4 regions of the Pseudomonas sp. 9Ag genome follow, and region 3 is predicted to be linked to each of the others. Evidence: predicted binding sites of a transcription regulator. Region 3 holds the regulator's gene; each other region holds the start of a gene.
The links. Region 3 encodes sigma-54, which starts transcription at its own class of promoters, with help from an activator protein. Its sites were predicted from a motif close to ANTGGCATNNANNTTGCTNT; they were not measured.
Positions count from the first base shown of each region.

Region 1 (2,191 bases), 3.5 Mb from region 3:
TCCGTTAGCTTGCGATGTGGTGGGCATCGAGAACATTCCGCTGGTCTGCTCCATGCTCTGCATGGTCTGCATCATGCTGGTGAACTGCCGCAGGTAGCGGCTGTAATGGGTGTCGTACTGCTGCTGGAGCGTCTCGAACTGCTCGTCGATGCGGCGCAGGCTCATGTCCAGCGTGTCCATGCGGTTCTTCAGCAGGCCGTTGGTGCTGCTGGTGTAGCTGGCGACAGTCTTGTCCATGCTCTCCAGCAGCTTGTCGGTGCCGGTGAACAGCTCCTCGAAGCCCGCAGGATCGTTGGCGACGGCGGCCTCGAAACGCTTGGCATCGATCGTCAGCTTGCCGTTACGGTCGGCGCTGATGCCGAATTCGATCAGGCTCTTGCCGCCGAAGTCGGCACGCAACAGGCTGTTGAGGCGGCTTTCGATGGAACGCACGCTGGAATCGCCGGCCAGTGCGCCGCGTTTGGCGCTATCGCTGCCGCTGGCGGTCAGCGAATCGAAACTGGTCATCAGGGCGTTGAAGGCGTCGATGAATGTCTGCGCCTTGGCCTGTGTGCCAGCTTTGTCCTGGCCCACCGTGACGGTCAGCGGGGTGTCGGTCGCCGCATGCGTCTTGCTCACGGTCAGGCTTACGCCGTCGATGACGTCGGTAAAGGTGTTGCTGGCGCTGGTCAGCTCGATGCCGCCCGCGCCATAGCTGCCACCCATACGAACCATCGCGTCCTGGGCAGTCGATAGCGCGGTCGTGGTCGCGGCAGCGTTGCCTGTCATCGTGAGGCTGAATGCATTGGCAGCGCCGGTTTGCTCACTGCTGACGACCAGACTGACCGCGCCGTTGCTGCGCACCAGGGTCGCTTGCACACCGAGACCGGCGTCGTTGATCGCCGTGGCGGCATCGCCAAGCGTGGCGTACTGGCTGAGGTCGAACGATTGGGCATTCAGCGTCAGGGTGCCGCTCAGGCTGCCATCGACCAAGCCCTGTACCGCGACCTGCTGCTTGCTGGCCAGGCGCTCGACGAAAAAGTCATAGGTACCGGCCGTTGCGGTAGTGCCCACGCTAGCCGTGGCATAACCCTCCTGACTGAAGGTTGCACTGTTGGTCAACATGCTCGATGTGCTGCTGTTGAGCTTGGTGATGGCGGACTTGAAGGTCGTCATCGACGTGCGCAGCGAATTCAGCGCTTCACGCTGGGCCTTGTAGCGGGACTCGTTGCGGTTAAGCCGATCCAGCGACGACTGAACTTCGTAAGTCGCCAACTGCGTCGACATCTGCTGTACGTAATCGGAATTTATAGCCATCACCATCCCCTCTTGTTGTTTCTAGAGCAGATTGCATGCCAGGTCTGAAACGCCCGCGATATGGGCCTTCCAGCAAACGGCATGCAGAAAAAAGGCTTCCGCAACGTGACAGGACCAGGAAACGGGGAAGTGCCGTTTCCGCCTCGACGCGGGCGGAGCATCTGTCTGTAAAGGCGACGTCAACAGTGAGGTAGTTAAAGGCCAAACCGAAAAGGATTAATTCCTTGATGGCGACGATAGGCCTGTCGCGGCAAGGCGCCTCTTACACGCTGTCGTGGTGTGGATCGCAGTGGCGTACGGCTGAAGGGAGCTGTGGCTGAAGCCACTAACGGGAGCTGAGAATCCGCAGAAGCGCGGACGAATGTCTTTGCGCCTCAATAGGCCTGCGGCGAATACAGCCGCGCATCCTGCCCACCGGCGAGCAGCTGCTGAAGAATGTCGTGATGCATGGCGAGCAGCTTGCCGTTGTGCTCGTTGAATTGCTGACATTGCACAGCGAGATCACCGACTTGCCGCCAATGCTGCTGAAGGGAGTCACCGCGCTCACCCGTGCAGCTGGACAGCAGGCGGCGCATGCCAACACCCGAGGTTTCCAGACCGAAAGCCGCGAGCACCTTGCTGCGTCGCTGGGCGCGCGCGGCGATGGCTTCGACACGCACGGTGATCTGCAGGTTGATGCGGTCGATCTCCGGCACGTCGCGCTCGAGCAGACGTCCGTAGAGCGCCTGCATCAGCTCGCGCAAGGCGAGGTAATCGCCGCAATCCTGCTGGAGATCGTCATCGACGACTGCCAGCAGCTTATCGCGCTGGCTCACGCATCGTTTCCGCGGTGGTAGCTGAGCATGCTGCTGGCCAGATCACCCACGTCGGTAGAGATCTCGCCGCGCTGCAGCGC
Region 1 covers NZ_LR733836.1:4,198,797-4,200,987, forward strand. The annotation lists gene fliD (flagellar filament capping protein FliD) at 1-1,296, opposite strand, end outside; gene flgN (flagellar protein FlgN) at 1,671-2,111, opposite strand; gene flgM (flagellar biosynthesis anti-sigma factor FlgM) at 2,108-2,191, opposite strand, start outside.
Region 1: a site for sigma-54 is predicted at 1,320-1,339, ahead of fliD (flagellar filament capping protein FliD). Genes of this name have one in related genera too.

Region 2 (2,191 bases), 1.1 Mb from region 3:
TTGGTGACGTTATGGCAGGAGCAGAGTGTGGCGGTATCGGGGAGGGCGTCCGCACCCAGCGTCGGCGCGCCATCGGACAGCGGCAGGATCAGGCTGGACGGGTCGGCCGGGAGCTTGATGCCGTTCTGCGCGTATTGCAGCAAGGTGTCGTAGTAGCTGTTGTCACCAATTAGCACGGCGCCGATGACGCGTTTGCCGTCCTCCGATAGCACCAGACGCCGATAGCTGGCATTGGCCTCATCGATAAAACGGTAGCTCTTGGCGCCAGGCGTGGCGGCATGGGCGTCGCCAATGGAACCGACATCGACGCCGAGCAGCTTGAGTTTGGTCGACATGTCAGCGCCGCTGAACGGCTGGTGCGGTTCGCCGCAAAGCAGGGCAGCCAGGTTGCGTGCCATGGTGTAGCCGGGGGCGACCAGGCCGAAGACCATACCGTTCCAGGACGCACACTCACCGATGGCAAAGATCGAGGGGTCGCTGGTGCGGTAGTCGGTGTCGATCACCACACCGCCGCGCGGCGCGATCTCCAGCTCGGCGCTGCGGCCCAAGGCATCCTGCGGGCGGATACCGGCAGAGAAAACGATAAGGTCCGTTTCCAGATACTGACTTCTACCATCAGCACCGTCCTGGAAGTTCATCCGGTAGGCGTATTCTTCGCCGATGACGATTTCCTGCGTAGCGCGTGACAGATGCACGCCAACGCCCAGCGCCTCGATGCGAGCCTTGAGTGCGGCGCCGCCTTCCTCGTCCAGCTGAACGGGCATCAGGCGCGGCGCGAACTCGACCACATGGGCTTCGAGGCCGAGCGACTTAAGTGCGTTGGCGGCTTCCAGGCCGAGCAGCCCACCACCGACTACGACGCCTCGCTTGGCATTGCTGGCCGCAGCACGGATGGCATCGAGGTCATCCAGGGTGCGGTAGACCAGGCGTGAGTTGCCTTCGGCACCGGGTATCGGTGGCACGAACGGGTAGGAGCCGGTGGCCAGAATCAGCTTGTCGTAAGCCTGGCGGCCTTCGGCGGTGACCACTTCCTTGCGCTCGCGGTCGATCTCCAGCACTTGCACGCCGAGATGGATGTGCACGCCGTGAGTGGCGTAGTAGTCGGCTTCGCACATGGCCAGGGAGTCGGCATCGCGACCCCCGAAGTACTCGGAGAGATGAACGCGGTCATAGGCGCGCTGGCGCTCTTCGCCATACACATGGATCTGGTACTGGCCCAGCGCGCCGCGCTCGACCAGCTGCTCCACGCAGTGGTGACCCACCATCCCGTTGCCGATGACGACCAGCGTTTCACTTTTGAGCGGGGTGACGATTGCGTTCATGCCGGTTCCTCCGTCGACACCGCGTGCGGTGTCGTCGTACAAAAACAAAAAAGGCGCCTGGAGCTGTCGAGCAGCTCCAGGCGCCTTTGCCTGGAATTTGAGTGTTGTGGGGTGATGTTCGAGCGACGTTGCCCGCTGCACCCGTCCCGTGCCGTTTACGGCTGAGGGTCTACGCTGACCCCGGGATGCACTGCCGAATCAATCGGCAGGCGTTGCATAGGCCATAGCAGGTTGCGTGCCATTGCAGCCCGTGCACTGTCTGGTGGGGCAGAGCCCTTGAGTAGGTGGGGCGTTGAGACGTGTGATTAGCGTCGCTGTCACAGGGCCATAGAGCCAAATGGGGCGTCTGCATGAGCTGCAATGGTGCGGCAACGCCTGAGGGTCCCCATTTGAGGGCATTATCAAACCGGTGTTGGACCTTTGGTCCACGTCAGGCGCCGTTGATGCCTCGGTTCATCAGCGTTCGGCTCCAGACGCCGGCGACGACGATCACAGTTGCACTGTGGACCTTGCATTGCTGACGCCTCGCGCTTTAAGCGCGAGCGCGGCTTTAGTGGCACTCCCGGGTCGCTGCGTAGTGCGCAGCACCGACAGGACGGGCTGAGCGGATGTTGAGTGGCTGATGATCCGTGTTTTTTTGGGTGCCGCCGACCGTTTGGCTATTTTTCAGCTATAGCCATATTCCTGACACAGTGACTTTTTAAGGTGATTCTCCGGTGCCAGAGTGCCGCGCATATCGCACGGCGCCGGCTCCGACCGGATGGAGACACTGACCCATGCGTATCTCGAAGCCGCTGGTCGTGGCGCTTGTCGCTGCGATTTCCGCCCCCGCCATGGCCGCCAGCAATACCTTGGTGGGTTGGGCCATG
Region 2 covers NZ_LR733836.1:1,782,437-1,784,627, reverse strand. The annotation lists gene nirB (nitrite reductase large subunit NirB) at 1-1,322, opposite strand, end outside; gene ALTERO38_RS07800 (esterase-like activity of phytase family protein) at 2,099-2,191, shown strand, end outside.
Region 2: a site for sigma-54 is predicted at 1,546-1,565, ahead of nirB (nitrite reductase large subunit NirB). Genes of this name have one in related genera too.

Region 3 (2,191 bases):
GGGGGTCAGTATGTTTTCAATACGGATCATGATGGGTCAGCGAGCCAGGGCGCCCTGATGGTGGTCGAGCTGCTTTTCTTTATGTTTGATCAATTGCCGATCGAGTTTGTCGGCAAGCAAGTCGATTGCTGCGTACATATCCTCATGCTCGGCATTGGCAACGACCTCTCGCCCCGCTACGTGCAGCGTGGCCTCGGCCTTTTGCCTGAGTTTTTCGACTTGAAGGATGACTTGTACGGCAATGATGCGGTCGAAATGGCGTTCTATCCGCTCGAATTTCTCCTCGACGTAGTCACGCAGGGCTTCAGTGATTTCAAGGTGAAGGCCAGTGATGTTGACTTGCATACTGCATCTCCTATTGCCACGTGCGAATTGACGGGCTGAACACCCGTCGCCGGAACAAATCCACCAGGTCGCCTGGTGCTACATCAACCGCTTGCGCTCGCTTGAGGGGGCGATCCCGAGTGACTCGCGGTACTTGGCTACGGTGCGGCGCGCAACTTGAATCCCTTGTGCCTCCAGTAGACCAGCGATCTTGCTGTCGCTCAATGGCTTTTTCTGGTTTTCCGCGGCCACCAGTTTCTTGATGATTGCGCGAATGGCGGTGGACGAGCACTCGCCACCTTCAGCAGTGCTCACATGGCTCGAGAAGAAGTATTTGAGTTCGTAGATACCGCGGGGCGTGTGCATGAACTTCTGCGTGGTGACCCGTGAGATCGTCGACTCATGCATGCCCACCGCTTCGGCGATATCGTGCAACACCAGTGGTTTCATGGCTTCGTCGCCATGTTCGAAAAAGCCACGCTGGTGTTCGACGATCTGGGTGGCCACTTTCATCAGCGTTTCGTTGCGGCTGAGCAGGCTTTTGATGAACCAGCGGGCTTCTTGAAGCTGGTTGCGCATGAAGGTGTTGTCGGCGCTCGAGTCGGCACGTTTGACGAACCCGGCATACTGAGCGTTCACCCGCAGGCGCGGCATCGCCTCCTGATTCAGTTCGACCAACCAGCGGCCATTGTGCTTGCGCACGATTACGTCAGGCACGACATACTCAGGCTCGCCTGCTTCGATCTGCGAGCCTGGGCGCGGGTTGAGGGTCTGGATCAAGTCGATGATCTGGCGCAGCTCGTCTTCTTTGAGCTTCATGCGACGCATCAGCAGGCTGTAGTCGCGCGCGCCAAGAGTATCCAGGTGATCGCTGACCAAGCGCACCGCTTCGCTTAGCCACTCGGTACGCTCGGGGAGCTGGCGAAGCTGCAGCAGCAGGCATTCGCGCAAGTCGCGCGCGCCGATGCCAGCGGGCTCGAACTGCTGGATGCGGCGCAGCACCACTTCGACCTCATCGAGTTCGATTTCAAGTTCCGGGTCAAACGACTCGAGGACTTCCTCGAGCGTCTCGTCGAGATAACCCTGGGGGTTGATGCAGTCGATCAGGGTGGCTGCTATGAGACGGTCGGTGTCGCTCATCGGTGCGAGGTTGAGCTGCCAGAGCAAGTGGCTTTGCAGGCTTTCCCCTGATGATGTGCGGGTAGTGAAATCCCATTCATCATCGTCGTTGCTCGGCAGGCTGCTGGCGCTGGTTTGGTAGATGTCTTCCCAGGCGGTGTCGACTGGAAGCTCGTTAGGGATACGATCGCCCCAATCGCCGTCCTCGAGGTTCTCCACCGTGTTGATGGGCTCCTCGTAATGATTATCGGGCTCGTTGTGCTCGGGCGAGTCGGTTGTCGGGCTTTCGCTTTTCTTTTCGATCGACTCGGCCATCGGGTCGGAGTTATCGAAATCTTCTCCGTCTTCTTCGCGCTCGAGCATGGGGTTGGAATCCAGCGCCTCCTGAATCTCCTGCTGAAGATCGAGTGTGGATAGCTGGAGCAATCGTATGGCTTGTTGCAGCTGCGGTGTCATCGTCAGCTGCTGGCCCATCTTCAGGACTAGCGATGGTTTCATGGCAGAGGACTTCGAACCTTGTTTGCCGGCGCAACCGCGCCTGTTCCGATTTCGCTGGCGCCGCGCGCCGATGTAAGCAAATTATATGCCTGGCAACGAAGCCTTTGCCTAGCCCTGTAGCTGCGTAGAGCAGAAAAAACCGCTATCAAAGTCGGAATTCGTGCCCCAGATAGACTTCCTTCACCAGTTGGTTGGCGAGGATGGTCTCTGCATCGCCCTCGGCGATCAACTGGCCGTCATTCACGATATA
Region 3 covers NZ_LR733836.1:678,919-681,109, forward strand. The annotation lists gene ptsN (PTS IIA-like nitrogen regulatory protein PtsN) at 1-30, opposite strand, end outside; gene hpf (ribosome hibernation-promoting factor, HPF/YfiA family) at 37-345, opposite strand; gene ALTERO38_RS03085 (RNA polymerase factor sigma-54) at 424-1,941, opposite strand; gene lptB (LPS export ABC transporter ATP-binding protein) at 2,087-2,191, opposite strand, start outside.

Region 4 (2,191 bases), 960 kb from region 3:
CTGTCGGCAACCTCGCTGGGGGAGGAGGGCTTTCTCGAATTCGTCCTGTCAGCCATCGAGCGTCACCGGATCCCCCCCAATTGCCTCTGTTTCGAGATCACCGAAACCGCAGCAATCGCCAACCTTAGCCGCGCGATGACTTTCATGAAGAGGCTCAAGGCGGTCGGCTGCAGCTTCGCGCTGGATGACTTCGGCTCCGGTTTGTCGTCCTTTGGCTATCTGAAGACCTTGCCAGTGGACTATCTGAAGATCGATGGCAGTTTCGTACGCGACATTGACCAGGACCCGATTGCACGAGCCATGGTGGCTTCGATCAACAACATCGGCCACGAAATGGGGCTGAGCACGGTGGCGGAGTTCGTCGAGTCGGCGGCCATTCTCGAGTGCCTGCAGGAGATCGGCGTCGACTACGTGCAGGGCTATCACCTGGGCCGGCCGGGACCGCTGTCCGAACTGTCCGGGGTGCGGATGATGCCGCGCTGAAGGGCAGCGTCGGCTGACGTGGCGACGCACATCGCTGTTTGAGCGCTGCTCGCTTCCGATTGTTTTCGTAGTGATAGGTCGGAAGTCGGGCTGTTGCCGCATTGCTGTCTGATGGCGCCGGCGTCTTTGCAGGCATTCGTAATGCCGAAGCATTTCGCAGAGCCAACGCCTTCAAAATCGTGAGCCATGTCTCAAAACGGAGCGTCGCGTTCCCAGCCCCGTTCAGAATGCTCAGTAACGGTGCGGACTGCGCTGATCCACAGCCCAATGTCATCGTAATCAGTGGGGCTATACCGCGTGGCGCGTAGTTTGCACTGCTGTTGGGCAGGTTTCTGTTCGAGGGCTCCGCATGGACCGCGTTTTTTACGATGAGATGTACGATGCGCAGGGCAAATGCCGCTCGCACTACCAAGCGTTCTCGACCTGGCTTTCCGATACGCCACCCGAGCTGCTCGCGCAAAGGAGGCGCGAGGCCGACCTCCTGTTTCACCGTGCCGGGATAACCTTCACCCTTTATGGAGATGACCAAGGCACCGAGCGTCTTCTGCCGTTCGACACCATTCCTCGCTCGATCCCCATGAGCGAGTGGCGAGTCGTGGAGCGGGGCTGCATTCAGCGGGTGCAGGCGCTCAACATGTTTCTTGCCGATCTTTACCGAGACCAGCGCATCATCAAGGCGGGACTGGTTCCAGCAGAGCAGGTCCTGGCCAACGAAGGTTATCAGCCGGCCATGCAGGGCCTGGATTTGCACCGCAACCTCTATGCACACATCGCAGGCGTCGACCTCGTTCGCGACGGTGACGGGACCTACTACGTACTGGAAGACAATCTGCGCACGCCAAGCGGCGTCAGCTACATGCTGGAAGATCGCAAGATGATGATGCGGCTGTTTCCTGAGCTGTTTTCAGCCCAGCGCATTGCTCCGATCAACCATTATCCCAACCTGCTGTTGGAGACACTGAAGAACGCCAGTCCTCTGGATAATCCGTGTGTAGTGGTGATGACGCCGGGCCGCTATAACAGTGCGTATTTCGAGCATGCCTTTCTTGCCCGCGAGATGGGCGTGGAGCTGGTCGAAGGTGCGGACATGTTTGTTCGTGATGAATGCCTGTACATGCGCACCACCTCCGGAGCTCGCAAAGTCGATGTCATTTACCGTCGCCTCGACGATGCGTACATGGATCCGCTGGCCTTCAACCCCGACTCTTCACTGGGCGTGCCGGGTCTGCTGTCGGCCTATCGGGCGGGCAATCTGGTCCTGGCCAATGCCATCGGCACCGGCGTTGCCGATGACAAGTCGGTGTATCCATTCGTGCCCGACATGATCCGCTTCTATTTGGATGAGGAGCCGATTCTGGCCAACGTGCCGACCTGGCAATGCCGAAAGCCGGCCGATCTCTCTCATGTACTGGCGAACCTGAAGGATCTTGTCGTCAAGGAAACACAGGGGTCTGGCGGTTACGGCATGCTGGTCGGACCGGCCGCGAGCGCTGCCGAGATCGAGATGTTTCGTGCCCGCATCAAGGTCAATCCCAGCGCCTATATCGCTCAGCCGACCCTCTGCCTGTCGACGTGCCCAACGTTCGTGGAAAACGGCATCGCGCCTCGGCACATCGACCTGCGTCCGTTCGTCTTGAGCGGTCGCGAGACACGGTTGGTCCCTGGCGGCCTGACACGCGTGGCGCTACGGGAGGGATCGCTGGTCGTC
Region 4 covers NZ_LR733836.1:1,639,021-1,641,211, reverse strand. The annotation lists gene amt (ammonium transporter) at 1-483, shown strand, start outside; gene ALTERO38_RS07250 (circularly permuted type 2 ATP-grasp protein) at 833-2,191, shown strand, end outside.
Region 4: a site for sigma-54 is predicted at 780-799, ahead of ALTERO38_RS07250 (circularly permuted type 2 ATP-grasp protein). Genes of this name have one in related genera too.